4 regions of the Zooshikella sp. RANM57 genome follow, and region 2 is predicted to be linked to each of the others. Evidence: predicted binding sites of a transcription regulator. Region 2 holds the regulator's gene; each other region holds the start of a gene.
What was found. The regulator sigma-54, encoded in region 2, starts transcription at its own class of promoters, with help from an activator protein. The targets are predictions, from matches to a motif close to TGGCACNNNNNTTGCTNT.
Positions count from the first base shown of each region.

Region 1: glnA (glutamate--ammonia ligase) is a predicted target of sigma-54. The motif match lies at 1,598-1,615, and genes of this name have one in related genera.
Region 3: ACQ96U_RS01605 (PEP-CTERM sorting domain-containing protein) is a predicted target of sigma-54. The motif match lies at 1,352-1,369, and genes of this name have one in related genera.
Region 4: ACQ96U_RS11525 (PEP-CTERM sorting domain-containing protein) is a predicted target of sigma-54. The motif match lies at 1,473-1,490, and genes of this name have one in related genera.

Region 1 covers NZ_JBOIUB010000009.1:49,493-52,712, forward strand. Annotated here, with positions in the region: gene glnA (glutamate--ammonia ligase) at 63-1,469, opposite strand; gene thiI (tRNA uracil 4-sulfurtransferase ThiI) at 1,942-3,220, shown strand, end outside.
Region 2 covers NZ_JBOIUB010000001.1:641,607-644,826, forward strand. Annotated here, with positions in the region: gene ptsN (PTS IIA-like nitrogen regulatory protein PtsN) at 168-689, opposite strand; gene hpf (ribosome hibernation-promoting factor, HPF/YfiA family) at 658-966, opposite strand; gene ACQ96U_RS02345 (RNA polymerase factor sigma-54) at 1,094-2,647, opposite strand; gene lptB (LPS export ABC transporter ATP-binding protein) at 2,838-3,220, opposite strand, start outside.
Region 3 covers NZ_JBOIUB010000001.1:453,761-456,980, forward strand. Annotated here, with positions in the region: gene ACQ96U_RS01600 (PilW family protein) at 1-973, shown strand, start outside; gene ACQ96U_RS01605 (PEP-CTERM sorting domain-containing protein) at 1,424-2,284, shown strand; gene ACQ96U_RS01610 (hypothetical protein) at 2,519-2,731, shown strand.
Region 4 covers NZ_JBOIUB010000004.1:426,463-429,682, reverse strand. Annotated here, with positions in the region: gene ACQ96U_RS11525 (PEP-CTERM sorting domain-containing protein) at 558-1,433, opposite strand; gene pepQ (Xaa-Pro dipeptidase) at 1,721-3,085, opposite strand; gene bioA (adenosylmethionine--8-amino-7-oxononanoate transaminase) at 3,089-3,220, opposite strand, start outside.

The DNA.
Region 1 (3,220 bases), on a different contig from region 2:
ATACCCTTCACTGTTGGGTATATCAAGTAGCCCTTTTTTATAGCATGTGCTGAGCGGTTGAATTACACGCTGTAATACATATCGAATTCAAGCGGATGCGTGGTTTGTGCTAAACGCTCACACTCAGACTTCTTGAGAGCAATGTAGCCATCAATTAAGTCGTCACTGAACACACCACCTTCTTTCAGGAACTCACGGTCTTTATCCAGAGCAATCAATGCTTCTTCAAGACTTGTGGCAACTGTTGGGTATTCTGCAGCTTCTTCTGGTGGCAAATCATACAAGTCTTTATCAGCGGCATCACCAGGGTGAATCTTGTTGCGAATACCATCAAGGCCTGCCATCAGCATTGCTGAAAAAGAAAGGTAAGGGTTAGCTGCAGGGTCTGGAAAGCGAATTTCAACACGGCGAGCCTTAGGGCTGTTAACGTACGGAATACGGATAGATGCAGACCGGTTACGAGCAGAATATGCAAGCATAACAGGTGCTTCAAAGCCTGGAACCAAACGCTTATAGGAGTTGGTAGCAGGGTTAGTAAACGCATTCAGTGCTTTCGCATGTTTGATAATACCGCCAATATAGTAAAGTGCTGTTTCAGAAAGGCCTGCATATCCATCACCTGCGAAAATATTTTCGCCTTGTTTGGAGATGGACTGGTGACAGTGCATACCACTTCCATTGTCGCCTACTAAAGGCTTGGGCATGAAGGTAGCTGTTTTACCATAGGCATGCGCCACATTGTGTACACAGTATTTAAGAATTTGTACTTCATCCGCCTTGCGAACGAGTGTATTAAATTTAACGCCTATTTCGTTTTGGCCTGCTGTACCTACTTCGTGGTGATGTACTTCAACGGCTAAGCCCATTGCTTCCATGGCAGAACACATGGCTGTACGAAGGTCATGACAAGAGTCGACAGGAGGCACAGGGAAGTAACCGCCTTTTACTTTGGGGCGGTGGCCGATATTACCGCCTTCAAAAACTTCAGATGATGCCCAGTGTGCTTCTTCTGAGTTGATATGATAGTTACAACCAGAGATATCCACTTTCCATTTCACATCATCAAAAACAAAAAACTCTGGCTCTGGACCAAAGAAAGCAGTATCACCAATGCCTGTAGACTTCAGATATTCTTCGGCACGCTTGGCAACAGAGCGTGGATCGCGGTTGTAACCTTGCATGGTAGCGGGTTCGATGATGTCACAGCGAACAATTAAAGTTGTTTCATCGGTGAAAGGATCAAGCACAGAGCTGCTGTCATCAGGCAACAAGATCATGTCTGATTCATTGATTCCCTTCCAACCAGAAATTGATGATCCATCAAACATTTTGCCTGACTCAAAGAACTCATCATCAATTTCGCTAACAGGCATAGACACATGCTGTTCTTTACCATGGGTGTCGGTAAAGCGAAGATCTATCCATTTAACTTCATGTTCTTTGATAAGATTCAGCGTATGCTCTGACATTGCAATTCCTCCAGAGGGGTATACCCAGCGGGACACTGCTATTGTTATTTTGCAGAGTTGCCCGTAATGATTTTGGCTACTCAGTTTAAGTAAAACGCGAACAGCCCCCATAAAAGATGTTTACCTAGACAGCAATTAGTGTGCCATACAGATAAACACCCTTATTTGGTGAGCAAATGCACCAGAATTGAGGGTGAGTTGATTCACTATATGCACAAATGTAGTGCAATATATTGATTTATGCACTTAAAAAGTGCCTTTTTAAACCAACTGGCTATTTACTATTCATTATTGATTAGTTCCATGGCATCGAGGGAGCACTACCAAGGGGCTCAATGCTCGATTGCGTAAAGAGTGAGTGTGTATCTTGGGCATTAATTAAAAAATCCAAGATAGATTAACGGTGCTGATAATAGCCAGATTTTGTATAATGTTTTGCTACATTTTTATTGACCATCCATGAAATTTGCCCATGAATTTTGTTGTAAAGATCTTTCCTGAGATAACCATTAAAAGTAAGCCAGTTCGGCAGCGCTTTGTTAAGCAGCTTCGGCGTAATATCCGAACCTTATTACGGCCTATTGATCCTGGTATCGATGTGACGGGTACATGGGACAAAATCATTGTATCTACCGAACAGCAAGACGAGCAGGTATGTCGGCAAATTAGAGAGCAGCTCCAGCATACACCGGGTATCTGCCAAATTTTGGAAGTTGTAGACTTTCCTCTCATTGACCTCGATGACATCACTGAAAAAGCCTTTCAAGTGATGGGTGAAGCTATTCGAGGCAAAACCTTCTGCGTACGTTGCCAACGTAATGGGCATCATGATTTTACATCAATTGAGGTTGAGCGTTATGTGGGTGGGGGACTATTACAACGTGTTCAAGATTGCTCAGTAAAACTCAAAGATCCTGATGTTACAGTGCGTATCGAGATTCATCATAAGCAACTGTATATTGTGCGTGAGCGGCATCTTGGCATCGGTGGTTACCCTCTTGGTACACAGGATGCGGTTTTATCACTCATTTCTGGTGGATTTGATTCAACGGTTTCCAGCTTTTTAACCATGAAGCGTGGTGTACTCACCCATTTTTGCTTCTTTAATTTAGGTGGTCATGCCCACGAAATAGGCGTTAAAGAGGTTGCTTACTACTTGTGGAGCAAATATGGTGCATCCCACCGTGTGAAATTTATTACAGTGCCTTTTGAAGGTGTTGTGGAAGAAATACTCACCAAAGTGGACAACTCCTACATGGGTGTTGTGCTTAAGCGAATGATGTTACGTGCTGCAGATAAAGTCGCTGAGAACCTGGATGTTCATGCTTTGGTAACAGGGGAAGCCATTTCTCAAGTTTCCAGTCAAACCTTACCTAACTTGGGAGTGATTAATCAGGCTACTGACAGGTTAGTGCTAAGGCCTTTGATTACCATGGATAAGCAGGACATCATTGATACGGCTGCAAAAATAGGTACCGAAGAGTTTGCTAAACATATGCCTGAATATTGTGGGGTAATCTCTGTTAACCCTACGACGCGTGCCAAACCAGAAAAGGTTTCCAGGGAAGAACAGGCATTTGATTTTGCAGTACTTGAACGAGCGATTGATGATGCAAGTGTGGTGAGTATTCATGAAGTTATGCAGGATGATCAGCAGATTCATGAAGTGGAAATTGATGAAGTGCTGCCTGAGCAGGCTATTGTTATTGATATTCGCCATCCAGATGAAGAGGAGCATAAACCGCTTGAGC
Region 2 (3,220 bases):
ACCATGGTTGTGAGTTGGCTTTTATTATGCGCGCCATATTATTATTACACTGCATGTATAGTGTACACCAAAATGACGGCTTCTTGTTGTAGCCAAGCTACAGTGAAGTCCGTCATTTGGAGTAAAAATAAATGAAGCGTTAAAGCAAGATGGTTGTGTGTGACCTGTTAATTAGGAAGAGGGGCAATAGCAAGCTCATAAAGTTCATGATTGCTTTGAGCATTACGCAGCCTATTTCTGAAACTGGCATTTTCAAACCGTTCAGCAACAAGTTGCAATATTGCTAAATGCTCAGAAGTAGCTTCTTCTGGAACTATAAGTGCAAAAATTAAATCAACTGGGTGATTATCCATTGCGTCAAACTCGATGGGTTCACGAAGCTTTAGTAAAGCCGCCATGGGTTTTTCACAGTTGGTTAATCTGCAGTGGGGAAGTGCAATGCCATTGCCGAATCCAGTACTTCCCAGTCGTTCTCTGGTAATAAGACTATCAAAAAGTTCGCTAGCACCTATGCCTGGCCGGTAACCGGCCAGGATATCTGCAATTTGCTCTAACGTTCTTTTTTTACTGCCACCCTCGACATCACAAGCGGTGCACTCCGGGGCAAGAATCTGTTCGAGTTTCATTGCGTTTTTACAATCTCCAGCAATGGCCGGTTTAACGGGCTCCTGCGCCCTGTAAACGGTCAAGGTTTTTCTCTTTGTGTTTTAGAAGTTGACGATCTAACTTATCGACAAGCATGTCAATCGCTGCATACATGTCTTCAGATTCCGCTTCCGCGCGAATATCTGCACCTCTTATATGTAAAGTGGTCTCAGCTTTTTGTCGAAGTTTTTCAACACTTAAAGTAACTTGCACATTGGTAATGCTATCAAAGTGCCGCTCCAACCGCTCAAACTTGCTGATAACATATTGGCGCAGCGGATCGGTAATATCAACGTGGTGACCACTAATATTTATTTGCATGCATCGATCTCCTAAGTGATCCGATTTACAGTCTATCAGTAGAAACTGTGTACTACTACTGACTCCACAACATCCCTAATCAATTGAGTAGGGGTAATAGGGTTGTTTGTCACCCTATAACGCTTTCTTACACCAACCGTTTTCGCTCGTTAGAAGGCGGAATAGAAAGTGACTCTCGGTACTTAGCGATAGTTCGTCTTGCCACTTTTATTCCTTGTTCTTCTAGAAGCTTGGCTATTTTACTATCAGATAAAGGTTTTCGCGCATTTTCCGCCGCGATCAATTTTTTTATGATGGCTCGGATTGCTGTTGATGAGCATTCTCCACCCGATGAGGTACTGACATGACTGGAGAAAAAATACTTCAGTTCAAATATACCACGAGGGGTGTGCATATATTTTTGAGTTGTTACTCTTGATATTGTTGACTCATGCATGCCAACGGCTTCTGCAATATCATGGAGCACTAAAGGTTTCATGGCTTCTTCTCCGTACTCTAAAAAGCCCTTTTGGTGCTCAACAATACAGCTAGCAACTCGCATTAATGTTTCATTACGGCTCTGCAAACTTTTTATAAACCAGCGTGCTTCCTGGAGATGATTTTTAATATAGGTATTGTCAGAACTGCTGTCTGCACGTTTGACTAAAGATGCATAGCTTGCATTGATGCGAAGACGGGGGGTGGCATCGGTATTAAGTTCTACACTCCAGCGATCATTTCTTTTTTGAACAATGACATCTGGAACGATATATTCAGAGTTCTCATCTTGAATAACAGAGCCAGGCCGTGGATTTAAACTTTGTATCAACAGGATGGCTTGTTTCAACTGCTCTTCTTTCAACTTTGCTTTTCGCATAAGTTGATTGTAGTCGTGATTGCCTAATAAATGGAGATACTTTTGAGTGATTAGCTTCGCTTCTTCCACAAAAGGCGTATTTGCACTGAGTTGTGTCAACTGAGTTAAAAGGCACTCTTTTAAATCGCGAGCGGCAACGCCAACAGGGTCAAATTGTTTTAGTAAGCGGTGAACGGCAACGACTTCATCAAGCTCTATCTCAAGTTCTGGGTCAAAGCTTTCCAGAATGTCTTCCAGGGTACAGGTTAAATAGCCGCTTTCATCAACTGCATCAATAATTGCAATGGCAATCAGGCGGTCATTATCGCTGAGTGGGGTAAGGTTAAGCTGCCAGTGTAAGTGTGTCTGTATTGTTTCTGCAGTGCTGTTTCTAGCGGTATAGTCAAAATCTTCATCGGTGTTAGAAGATGAGCTTCCAGTCGTTGGCAGTATTGGGTCATAGACGTCATCCCAGGCGGTATCAACCGATAGCTCCGATGGAATTTGCTCCGCCCACTGATCCTCATAAAGAGATTCACCATCACTCTCTTGTTCTTGAGAAGTAGTGCTAGACGTAGCATCAATATTGCTGCCATCACCATTGGAACTTGAGGGAGCTTCTTGGTTGAACTCAGCGTGTTGTTCATCAGAGGAGTCAGCTGACTCATTATTCATATTTGAGTCTGAAGCGTCTTCAATAAGTTCAAGTAATGGGTTGGAGTCTAAGGCTTGCTGAATTTCTTGTTGCAAGTCAAGCGTAGACAACTGAAGTAGTTTAATGGCCTGTTGCAGCTGAGGCGTCATTGTCAGCTGTTGGCCCATTTTTAAAACTAAGGATGGCTTCATAATTAGTTGGTTTACCTACACTGCAACAAAGCAAATGCTGAAATTTATCTATTAATATGCCACTAAACAGTACCTGTCATTGTGGTGAATGAATGCTGCCACATTAGTAATTCAGTCAACAGTGAAAGAGAATAATGAGTGGCCGCATCTCATACATTAACACATTATATGCGCGACCAGGCTACTTGTCTTAGATTTTGAATTGGTGTCCAAGATAAACATCCTTGACTTTTTGGTTGGCCATTACATCACTCGCAGAACCTTGAGCGATTATCTGTCCTTCACTTACTATGTAGGCTAACTCGCAAATATCAAGTGTTTCTCGAACATTGTGATCGGTAATCAGTACACCAATGCCTCTTTCTTTTAAATGAGTTACTATCATTTTTATATCATTTACAGATATGGGGTCAACCCCAGCAAAAGGTTCATCTAATAGGATAAATGAAGGTTCTGTTGCCAGTGCACGAGCAATTTCAACCCGTCTGCGTTCTCCTCCAGATAAGCTCATGCCCAAACTATTTCTGAGGTGGGTTACATTGAACTCTTCAAGTAATTGGTTAAGTTTTTCTT
Region 3 (3,220 bases), 190 kb from region 2:
TACATTGATTGAGTTATTGATATCGATGATGCTTGGATTAGTACTAATGGGCGGGATGATTAGTATTTTTAACGCCAATCAGCAATCCTACCGTATTGTTAATGGATTATCCCGATTACAAGATAATGCTCGCCTGGCATTTGACTTAATCAGTCACGATATCCGGATGGCAGGTTATATGGGTTGCCTTTCAAAAGTAAGCTCAGGAGATTTTATTAATCGTTTAAAGCCTTCTGAAGTTAATTATTTGATGGATATGGGGACTCTTTTTTCAGGATATATTTACAAAAGTGGCATATGGTCACCAACACTGAATACTCAAATACAGAACCTTAACCCCAGCACTTCTGCGGATATATTAGTGATTCGACGTGCTTCTGATGAGGGCGCTAAAGTAACCAAAGCGATGCCCGATACTTCAGCGGATATTAAAGTAGAGGCGAATATTTCACTGGCTGCTGAAGAGATTGTTCTGATCAGTGACTGTACAAAAGCCACTTTATTTCAAATAACAAATATAGCTTCAACTAAAGGCGGTTCTGAATACAACATTGTTCATAATACAGGTGGGTCAATTGACCCAGGTAATGCAAAAAAAGAGTTAAGTGATGATGGTATTCCTTATGGCGAAGATGCGGCTATTTATAAAATGCAGTCAACCATTTATTACTTGGCCAATTCTACTTTTCCAAATAACCAAGGTAATACTGTTACGTCACTGTGGCGTCAGGAAGGCTTAAATGCTGCAGAAGAACTGGTCAGAGGTGTTGAAGAAATGACCTTTCTGTATGGCGAGGATACCAATGTTGATCAAGTACCCAATCGCTATGTTACTGCCGATTTAGTATCTGATATGAGTAGCGTGGTGGCTATTCGTATTCACTTACGTTTAAACACGGTTGATGAAGTGAGTAGTCAGGGAAATACTATTGCCCGTGATTTTGACTTTTTTATTAAAGTAAGAAATACCTAGCGTGTATTATTTTTAGATACCTTCCGGGGTTACTACTGCTTACCGTGCTCCCAGCACCTGTTTCACAACCCTATTCAAGCATTGCGACCCCACATTTTGCTATACCTCAATCATAATTAAATGAACACCTGTGGTCTTTCAATGTACGTTAATGGTTGACCAAGTCTCCAGCAAGGATTCACGGTGTTTTCGAGTAGGGATTAGCCAGGCTTTATCAAAGGGACGATAATTTTTTTACACCACTATTATAGGAAATATGTTGTATAGCCTGATTATCTGAAATATAACGGAGTCTGGTTGTTGAGTCACTTATCAATAAGCGTTTTCTTGTTGTCTAACTAAAAGGTAACATCTTGATATTTTGATATTTTTTTGTATTGGCAACCTCCTTGCACTATTGAGGGTGGAACAGTTTGAACACTCAATAAATATGGTAAAGGAGAAATGAAAATGCGCTTATCAAAACTTACTCAATTATTTGCGGTTTCTTGTCTTGCTGCTGCTGTAAATTCACAAGCAGGTATACTTGATCTATCAATTGTTTCGGGTTCTGGTATCTTCCAAAACCCTACTGTAGGTCCAGGTGCAATTCCTCCCGCAACTATTGTTGACGCTGATCTTGGTGCGGACCTAAGCAGTACATTAAGTTGGGGGGTACCTTTTAGTGCTGGTGGTGACCAAAGTAATTTGGAACTAGTAAGTCATAAAACAATTTCAATAGCGGCTTTGGATACTCCTTATGAGCTGTCAATTATCACACATAATAATAATGTGTTGGATGGTTCATTTGCTACTTTAGAGACTGCTCAAATTTTAGGTGCTTTATCTCTGAGTAGTACACTTGGAGTGGGTTTCCAGTCAGCTTCTATTGAGGGTACGGCTTTGGCTCTCGCAACAGCAGCTCAAATTGCAGACCCTGATGTTCCTGCTTTAGTACCTGTTGGAGATTATGGCAAGACATTAGTGACATTATTTGATATTGAATTTAATGAAACACTCAATGCCGCAGGTTGTCCTTTTGGTAATCCTCAGGGTTCAATATGTGATGACTTTTTCTCATTAACGACGTTAGCAGGCTTTCCTGTAACGATAGATTTAATGATTGATGATATGGCCTATGAATTATTCATTTATAGTTCATTTGATGCAGATGGCTCAACGATTGAGCTGGGTCCAGACTACTTTACCGCTGAGAACGATGCAACTGCTTTATATACCTTTGGTACATTAACTAAAGTGCCTGAGCCTACTTCTGTGGCTTTATTAAGCTTGGGTTTACTGATGGCTGGCCGTCGTAAGTTTAAAAAATAAATTGTGTCTGGTATTTGCTTCTTTGTTGAGTATTAAAAAGGTGTGTTAATTATTAGCCTGGTTGTACTTAGTAGTAAAGGCTCCGCAAAGAAGGTTTTTTATTAAGATTATTAGTTTCTCTGCTGAAAATAGAGTGTGTTTGTTTGATCTTGGTAATGGTTTGTAGAATACGGGTAGTGTATTTTTGATTTAAGATTAGGTTAAAAGTGGAAGGGATATATAAGGAGCAACAAAGTGAATAATCAATATACTGGACATGTAAAATGGTATTGTCAAAATAATGGAATAGGGTGCATTGATATTGATGGAGTTAGCAAGGTTTATATTAATCATATGAGTTTTAATGAACCAGGTCGTTATCAGCTAAAACCTGGACAAGAGGTAAGGCTTCATCTTTCAGGACAACACCATGGCACTCATTTAGCAACGCATGTTATTCCTTTATAGACTTTTTTTGATCAGGATGATCTTTAATAATGTTTTTGTCTAAAGTGCCTGCTAGCAATTCTCACCTCCTATATACTCTATTAGGCAAGGAAGCCTGTTAGGGTAGCTAATTTTAAATTATTCCCCTTTAATTAATTTTAGAAATAATGATTTTATCCTTATGCATTATAAATGCAGGCAATTACATATAAAAATAATTCGTGATGAGTATAAGTTGTGCCAATGCAGTGCTTGAATTATTTGTTCATCCCCAACAAAAGACCATCCTTGGTCTTTACTGCGCTATGATCTCACTACTAAAGAATAGGTTTTAATATGATTACAGTATTACACTATTTATTTTAAAGAAATATTTCAAGTGTTAGTCCTGCATCATTTTTAACGTGGTAATAAAGATTAAACCCCATTCGTTGAAGGCATAGACTGTTTTAAATAGCATACAGCTTGTAGTTTTAAGAGCGCTTTAGCATAATGCGGCGAAGGAAGGAA
Region 4 (3,220 bases), on a different contig from region 2:
ACCTTTTGATTTATTACCTGAAATTAGTCAAGGATAAAATAAGCAAATATCATCAATATAAAAAACAACTAATCACATGCATTTCATACCAAAGTCAATGCCTTAAGCCCCATAAAATCAGGTATACACGACTTAAATCTATATTGTTAAAATTTCTCTCCATACATTAGTGGCTTATAAATAAAATCATCCATTATATTTTCAACAGAAATAAACTTACTTAATATAGACAGCACAGAATTCGTGTGACCTAATACAAAAACATATACAATACAAACTATCCTTATTTTATGGATAAGTATTTTACTTGCTGTGCTTAACTGCATAGTTATACAAAGAACATCAAGAATGTATATAAATTTACATTTTATATATAAAAGTACACGATTAGCCGTCATTTGTAGCTATTAGGCCACATAAAGTCAGAGGAAGGGAAATAAGACATTTTGGGAAGAAGGAAATAACTAAGAGACTAAGCACATTCCTTTGTGCTTAATTTTTCTCACTAAATATACTCATCAGTATGAGTATATTTACATAGTTTATAAACAGATGTTTTAATGTTCACCTGTTAATGCATAAGTCATTCGGCGACGCTGAGAGAATAATAACGCCCCTAAACCTAATAACATTGCCCCATATGTGCCTGGCTCAGGTACAAATTGAATGGTGGGGGACAACTCTGTTTCACGTGTCCATGTAGTAGAACCTTCTGAAATAGGCTCAGGTGAAACAACCGCTGCTTCATCAATATTGGTATCTAAACGCCACATAATGCTGATGGGTGGTGTAAGATCGAGCGCCCAGATGTCATAGAAAGCATGCTCTCCTGCAATGGGATCAGAGAAATTAAAGAAATCTTCAACAAACGATCCGCATGCTGGATCACACCAACTGTAATCAACAATACCAGTCAACAATACATTTGTGGGTTCAATCATACTTGATGTTAAAGCTAACTCTAATACTTTAGTTTCTGTCCCCATAAAGTCATCAAAAAAGATACTTGCTGTACCATCGGTAAAGACTGCTGCTAACTCATCTGGAATACCACCAGGTCCCACAACAGCATAACCACTGATCGTATAATCAATCGTTAATCCCCAATCGTTATTAAACCCTTCTAATGCAGGACCAACTAAAGCTGCGGCATCATTAGTCTCTAAAGAACCAATATTTGAGTGGCCGGTATCAACTACCTTGTCACCAGTATCAAGTGTTGTGTCATCACCACCAAATATATTGTCATCAATGGTGTAAGTAGATGTGGCAATCACACTAAACAATAGTTTTTCAAAATCATCAGTTCTTGAGTCTGCATCTGTCGCATTGAAACTTGTTCCAACATCAAGAAAAATATCATCGGCATGCGTCATACCGCCGCTTAATGCAGTTAGCGCGCAAGCATAAATCAGTGGTTTTAACTTAGTCATTTTTTTACCCTTTATGGAAGCTCATGCTACCCCAGCCTAATAACAATTACTGTGCCAGAAAGGGCGGTATAAACTAAACCGTTGTCTTACAAGAGAAAAAATATAATTTCATGATTACTACATAACCATTTAAATTAAATGTGTAAAAACACACGACAAAAACAGTAATAGAACTCACAAAAAACACAATACAATTTTATGAATTAAATATTTCTTGATAAATACCAAACGATTTAATTAAAATAACAGCAGAAACACTTTAACCAGTATTTCTGCTGTTAACTAAATTATAAAGAAAAATCTATTTCAGATACTAACGTAAAAGCATCTCGTGTAATATTTTCAGTACCTTGATGGTTAATGATTACAGTATCTTCTATACGAATACCACCAAAGCCACATAATGTATCAATAAGCGACCAGTTAACCCACTTTGCATGTTCACTTTCACGTAATGTTTTTAGCAGCATTGGAATAAAATAAATACCTGGCTCAATTGTGGTTGCCACACCAATGTCTAACGGACGCAATAAACGCAAAAATGGGTGTTTTGAAGGTGACTCAAACATTGTGCCATTGGTATCTTTCTGCCACCCACCAATATCATGCGTTTGCACACCAATCAAATGGCCAAGCCCATGAGGGAAAAATACATGGGTAATTTCATTATTAATAATTTGCTCTACAGGCAAATTCACAATCTCAAATTGGTTTAATAAAATGGCTATTGCTTCATGCATTCTTTCATGTAAATACACAAAAGACATTCCAGGTTCAATTTCTGAAATTAATTTTTGTTGCGCAAGATCAAGTGCCTGGATCAGTTCACTGAATACATGAGACTCTCCTGCACAATGAGTTCGCGTGATATCAGCAATATAACCATTGTAAACAGCGCCTGCATCGAGTAAAAAACTTTTCATTTCAGTTGTTGCACTTGTTAGATAATGGTCATAATGCAAGATGGCACTATGATCATTGAAAGCAACAATACTATCATAAGGCAACTGACTTTCTCTTAACTGACACGCCATTAAATAAGCACAATGTGTTTCTAACTCAGTTTTCCCTGAATGCCAAGCTTGATAGGCCGCATTGTGTCCTTTAACGGCTCGTCTATTAGCCATTCTTAAACACTGCTGCTCATATGCAGTTTTATAGGCTCTATTATATTCTAAATGAGCAAGCAAGGAATTAGGATTAATGTGTTGAATAGGCCAATCAAATAATTCTTCCGTTGTTTCACCAATAAAAGCCATTGTGTTCCAATCTATGGCTAACTGCTGTCGAATCTCTGACACAGAATGGACAATGTTAATATCCCATTCATTGAGCCAAAAACCTTCAGGTTCTGGCGGTACCGCATGCCAAAAATCTTTTGGCTGTAAATAAAAAAGTTTTGGTTTTTTTTCTGGTGTTATCCATAACATACAACCAGGCTGTTCTGGCAATGGCAACCAATGCTTAAAATGAGGATTGGCTTTAAAAGGGTAAGGGTTGTCATCTCGAAACGCTACTGATGACGTACCAGAATAAATCAATACACTATCAAATTCATTTTCAAGTAAACTTTGCTGCAACCTTTCCATTAACACGGCTACATGCTCTTTGTATAATGATTGCCAATCATGTTGTCCTTGAATAATATCCATCTATCATTCCCCCAACTGAGTAATCACATTACAAATGCCTTGGCAAAGCAAGGTAAGTTGTTCTTTTGAAATAATATAAGGTGGCATAACATAAACCAACTTGCCAAACGGGCGAACCCAGATGCCCTGCTCAAC